One region of the Virgibacillus sp. MG-45 genome, then DNA from elsewhere that is predicted to be linked to it. Evidence: predicted binding sites of a transcription regulator. Region 1 holds the regulator's gene; the other holds the start of a gene.
What was found. The regulator LexA, encoded in region 1, represses DNA repair genes until DNA is damaged. The targets are predictions, from matches to a motif close to CGAACATATGTTCG.

Region 1 (3,217 bases):
GAGATCGAATTGTTTGGAATGATGGATAGGGTTACTATTAATGGAAAGAAATTTGATCCTAATCGAATTGATCTGCGACAGAAGAAAGGCGTCTCGGAAGTTTGGGAAGTCTATAATAAGCCTGACAATATGGGAGGAATGATCCATCCATTCCATATTCATGGTACCCAGTTTAAAATTATATCGCGTGATGGAAGAGAAGTGAATCCAAATGAAAGAGGCTTGAAAGACAGTGTTCTTATAGAGCCAGGCGAACGAGTAAAATTGCTCGTCACTTTCCCAGAAGAGGGGAAATATATGTATCATTGTCATATTCTCGAACACGAAGATAATGGTATGATGGGGCAGGTAGAAGTATACTAATATTTTGTTTCACGGAATAAAAAATGAAAAATGAACTGTTCAGTATTAGTTAAATTCCTCTGAAGGTAGACAGATGATAACTCAAAATCTGTTTTCCTTTGGGGGTTTTTTGTGTATCTTACAAATCTCGCTATGCGTAGTAGCAATTTATTGTTAACTACATCCATATCAATAATACTAATATGAATGTTTATCCTTTCGTTTTCTTTTAAATGCTTGCCATGTTGTTTTTAATGAAGCATACGTTCCAACAGCAGCAGCCCCATAAAACGCGCCCATAAAAATTCCTGCCCATAAGTTGTGTCGGTGGCTAAAAAATATGGAAATGATAAACCCTAGCGCGCCGGCAATAGTTGGGAAGTACTGCCGGGGGATAGAGAAAAATTTAAATAGCTGTGTAATAATCACGATGAGAGGGACAGCGATAAGGCCATCCCATATATTTGTATGAATAACAGGAAACTCCATAAAGCCACATCCTTTTTTCATTAATTGATTATTCAAAGGGAATCGCATTTGTTCTTTTTAGCATTTCAGACACAGTTAAGCATTCGTACCCCTCTTCTTTAAAAAATGCTAATACTTTTTCTAATGCTGCGACCGTTTGCCGACGATCTCCTCCTGAATCATGTAATAAAATGATGTCACCAGGAGTAATATTTTTCTTAATATGGTTTACAATTTTATCTGTACCGGGTTTCTTCCAATCTTCTGGATCCTGGTGCCATGACCAGAAAACAACTAAGTAACCACTATCAATAGCTGTGTTAATAATTAAGTCATTATAATTGCCCCCAACAGGCCGATAGAGCGCTGGTTCTTTACCAGTAATTTCTCGTATGGTATATGAAGTATTATATAATTCGTCTTGTAATTTTTTGCTATCCTTAGGAATTGAAAGATGATGATAGGTATGATTTGCAACCTCATGTCCTTCTATATGCTCACGATAAATAAGTTGCGGGTGTGTCTTTGCTTGTTCACCTGTAACAAAAAATGTGGCTTTCGCATTGTATTCGTTAAGTAAATCTAAAATCTGAGGTGTGTATACAGGGTGGGGTCCGTCATCAAAGGTAATCGCCACAATTTTATCATCGGTATCCACCTCCCAAAAAACCTTTCCTGTTTTTTCATAATCGAAACGATCCTTTGTGTCAGCATATGATATAAAAGGAAAGGTAATATATATAATTAAAACACAAAGGAAGTAAATAAACGTTTTCATCTGTCCACTCCTAAGCCCATTTTAATAAGAACATACAATTAAATTGTGCTAATTAGGAATGTTTCATGTTAGGAATTAAATGGATATAAAAATGGTAAGTATGTAAGTGAAGAATCATATAAAGTGTTAAAATGAGCCAAACATAAAAACGAGCTGGTATATAAAATACCTAACTCGTTTTTATTAATGGATATTTCGATATAGTCCAATAACCTTCCCTAAAATAGAAACATTTTGATAAATGAGTGGTTCCATTGTTGCGTTTTCCGGTTGAAGGCGGATGTGATTTTTCTCTTTAAAGAAACGTTTCACCGTTGCTTCATCATCCTCTGTCATCGCAACTACAATTTCTCCATTTTGAGCCGTGTTTTGTTGTTTTACGATTACCATATCACCATCAAGAATACCAGCCTCTATCATACTTTCACCATCAATGACTAGCACGTATATATTATCTTCTGGGCTAGCGCTAGATCGTGGAATCGGAATATACTCTTCAATGTTTTCGACTGCAGTAATAGGAATCCCTGCTGTTACTTTTCCAATTAATGGGGCATATAATGTATCTTCTTTTGGAATACTCGGTTCTGAAGAAAAATCAAGAATTTCAATTGCTCTTGGTTTTGTAGGATCTCGTCGAATAAATCCTTTACTTTCTAATCTGGATAAATGCCCATGAACTGTAGAGCTAGATGCTAAGCCAACAGCTTCGGCAATTTCTCGAACAGAAGGTGGATATCCCTTTAGATGAACTTCACTTTTAATAAAGTCGAGAATGGCTTGCTGTCTTTTTGATAATTTTATCATGTAAGGAACACCTCGCACATATATTTACTATTGATAGTTTACCATTTCACATCTCAAAATGCAAACATTCGTTCTAAAAATCTATTGACAAGACCATATGTTCTGTTTATAATTACAAGTAACAGAACAAAGGTTCTATTTTGATGAAAGGGCTGATAATATGTTTGGAAAATGGACAAGAACTGATTTGCTATATTTCGTAACGTTTGGATTAACGTTAGGATTTTTGTATTTTTCACTCATCACAGCATAATGCAACTAGGAGATTATTAAATTGCGAGCAATCATATATTGTAGAGTAAGCACAGATAAACAAACACAGGAAAGTTCTTTAATTAGGCAAAAAGAAGAATTAATGCAGCTTGCTTTAAGGCAAGGCTTTAAAATCGTTCGAATTATTGAAGAACGAGCAAGTGGATATGAAATTGGGAGAGATGGCATCTTTGATATGCTTGATGATTTTGCAGATGGAGAAGCAGATTGTTTATTGATTCAGGACGAGACAAGGCTTGGAAGAGGAAATACTAAAATTGCACTTTTTCATCAGTTACAAAAGCTGAACATACCAATATTTTCTATTTATCACGATGGACAATTGGAAATTTCCGAGTCGGATTCTATGGTGCTCAAAATCGTCGGTATTGTAGAGGAATATCAACGAAAGCTTCATAACGAAAAAATTAAACGTGGCATAAAAAGGGCGATGGACAAAGGATTTAATCCTGCAAAAAATCTTACGAATCGGAATCAAGCTCCAGGACGGGAGAGAAAGGATTTTCCGATTCAAGAAGTTGTGCGTTTACGAGCACAAAAGATGACCTT
Region 2 (3,217 bases), on a different contig from region 1:
TTTTAATGTAGAAGCAATACGATTGATGTCATCCGATCGGAAATTCACCGGGTACTCACTTGTTCTTGTATAGAAAGCAGGCAATACATCGGTCTGATAGCCGATAACCGGAACACCTTTCGTTTCTAAATATTCCATCGTTAATCCTAAATCAAGAATCGATTTTGCTCCAGCACATACTACAGCGACATTTGTTTTGCCTAATTCCTCTAAATCAGCAGAGATATCCATCGTTGTTTCTGCGCCACGGTGAACCCCACCTATTCCACCTGTAACAAAAATAGGAATATCAGCAAGCTCCGCGCAAATCATCGTTGCCGCAACTGTAGTTGCTCCTTTTTGTTTGGTAGCAAGTAAATACGTTAAATCGCGACGAGATGCTTTGGCAACATCCGTGCTATTCCCAAACGTCTCTAATTCTTCCTCTGATAAGCCGATTTTTATTTTACCATCCATAATCGCAATGGTTGCCGGGACAGCGCCTTGTTGGCGAATAATTTGTTCCACCTCACGTGCTGTCTTTACATTTTGCGGATAAGGCATTCCATGCGAAATAATAGTTGATTCTAACGCAACAATCGGTTTTCCTTCAGCCTTCGCTGCTTGTACTTCCTCCGAAAGTGAAATGTATGCTTTTATCATTGTAATTCCTCCATATCCTTTTGTAGTTGTGCTTCTGTCAGGTTTTGACGAACAGTAAAGGTAGATTCTAATGTTTTGGTTGCATTGGCAGTTCCTGCTTTTCCAATATCCTCAAGCGATTTTCCTTCTAGCCATGCGAAAATTACTGCTGAAGAAAACGCATCACCAGCACCAGTAACATCCGCGATTCTTTTCGGTTTACCGGAAGCCGTAAATCGAATGCCTTCTGCATGATTTCCAAGCATCGCACCTTGATTTCCATTTGTTACAACTACATTGGAGATACCTAGCTGAAGCCAATCGTTCACCGCATTTTCCCAGTCGGCCCTCGTTGTAAGCGCTTTCTTTAAATACGCCTCTGTTTCCTCTTTATTTGTAATTAACCATGTTACATGCTTTAGATTAGTTGGCATCCTGTCCATTTTTGGAGCCGAAACCGTAACAAGGACAATCGGAATTGCATGATTACCTGCAAATTCACAAAGCATTTCTAACGTGTTTTGTGGGATATTTAAATCCGCTACTAAACATTTCGCTTGGCTCATCACAGATGCATGCTGTCGAATAAATTCTGGAGTTATCCGTTCATACACATCCATATCAGCTAAAGCAAAGGTTAAATCGCCGTTGGCATCCAGTACAGCTGTATACGATCCGGTAGATTCATCGATAAAGCTTGCTACATAATCTAAATTCATGTAAGGAGAAGACGCCTTTTCAATAAAGGACCACTCCGTATCCGTACCAGCTGCAGTTAACAGCGTGGCATCCATACCAATCCTTCCAAGATTTTCAGCGATATTCCGTGCAACACCACCTGCACTCTGTTCCGAATGAATTGGATTCGATGTACCTAGCTGCAGCTTTTTCTTTGCATGAAACTTGCGGTCAACGTTCGCTCCGCCAATACAAAAGACTTGCTCTGATTCATTTAAAACATATGCTTTTCCTAAAATAAACCCTTTTTTGATTAAATCCGAAATCATATTTGCGATGGAAGGCCTCGATAAACCAAGTGCATTAGCTAATTCCTGCTGAGATGAATACGGATCGTTCTTAATCAGTTGATAGAGTTTTTTCTCCTTTTCATTTAAGGAATGCATCTTTTTCTCCAAACTGGAACACCTCCTCAAACATTTGTTTATTTTATAAACTTATGTTTATATTGTAACCTAAATATTTAATTTGGTCAAAAAAATAAAACTTTCGTAAAAGTTTATTCGTAGGTTTTATCCCAAAAAAAAAGAGCATTCCACTTGTGAATGCTCCTTGCCGTAACTCTTTATACAAAATTATTTAATCTACAAACACGCTATTACTGTATCCCCAAACGATCTAATATCCGATAAATAATCGTATCCAGGTGTAGAGCCAAAACTATTAAACATGCGAACTGCTACTAGATCATGCTTCGGAATAACCAATAATGCGACACTTGTATAGCCTAAAATTTGAAAGGAGCCTTTAGGCACACGTTCGCCAATTTCACTTTTCATCGCAGGCAAATCCTTTACAAACCATAAAAAGCCATTTTGGGGCAGTTCCTTATTCTTTAAGCTTGGTGATTGAAGTGATGTAGCTAGCCGAATGATATCTTCAGAAACTACTTGTCTCCCATTTATGAATCCCTGCTTCAAATGGATATAACCCCAATATGCAAGTTCTCTTGTCGATACATACATATTTTTCTTATCCCCGTCTGTACCTTTACTTGTTGACCAAAATTTATTATTGGGCTTCCTAATAACTTGCACCAACTGCTCATTCTGTTCATCATACCAACCGGTTTCTTTAAACTCTAATGGCTCAAATACGTGCTCACTAACAATTTGAGCAATCGTTTTTCCAGTCGTTTGTTCAACAATCTCTGCCAATAAATCAATATTTATGTCACGATATGCCCAGCTTTGTCCCGCAGCAAATTCTCGAATCTGTTTTCCTTCTTTGATGTTTAAACCATGGGTATGTGTAAGCAGGTGTCTAATCGTCATATTTTTATAAACGGCAGTGTTATGTATAGCTATATATTTCGTAACCTTATCATCAATACACGCTATATATCGATTCTGTACAGCATATGCAACAGCAAAGCCGATATAACTTTTCCGAACGGAAGCCACATGAAATTGAGAATCTTCTTGTATCGGTCTGGCATCAGGAGCTTTTGCATGTTTTCCCCAATACTGCTCTGTTACGATTTTATCGTGATGGATAACCATTATACCTGCACCTGAACAGTCCAAAACATTGGATGTGTCCTTTACATGTGCTACTAGAGGCTGGAAGCGATTATCTAATTTTGTCTCTATGATCATCATTTCACCTGTTTTCTTTAACCTCTTTCAATAACATCGAATTGTTAATTCTGAATATCTTATAAATAATAGCTCATTAGGATAAGTTCTCCCTTTTTCCCCATTTTCCGTTTACCCTCATCAACATAGCCACACTTTTTATATAAGTATTGCGCACTTTCATTATTCCGATTAACAGCTAGGACAATTTCATTTATATGGTCAAAATTCTCTTTAACAAAACTAGGCAAAAGCATTAATGCCTTTTTAGCGTAGCCCTT

Region 2: SPK86_RS14030 (carbohydrate kinase) is a predicted target of LexA. The motif match lies at 1,773-1,786, and genes of this name have one in related genera.

The regions. Positions count from the first base shown of each region.
Region 1 is NZ_JAXOFU010000005.1:68,694-71,910, reverse strand. Features, by position in the region: gene SPK86_RS07140 (multicopper oxidase family protein) at 1-363, shown strand, start outside; gene SPK86_RS07135 (hypothetical protein) at 541-831, opposite strand; gene SPK86_RS07130 (polysaccharide deacetylase family protein) at 860-1,588, opposite strand; gene lexA (transcriptional repressor LexA) at 1,772-2,395, opposite strand; gene SPK86_RS07120 (YneB family resolvase-like protein) at 2,670-3,217, shown strand, end outside.
Region 2 is NZ_JAXOFU010000015.1:24,392-27,608, forward strand. Features, by position in the region: gene SPK86_RS14025 (pseudouridine-5'-phosphate glycosidase) at 1-639, opposite strand, end outside; gene SPK86_RS14030 (carbohydrate kinase) at 639-1,757, opposite strand; gene SPK86_RS14035 (serine hydrolase domain-containing protein) at 1,944-2,960, opposite strand; gene SPK86_RS14040 (GNAT family N-acetyltransferase) at 3,017-3,217, opposite strand, start outside.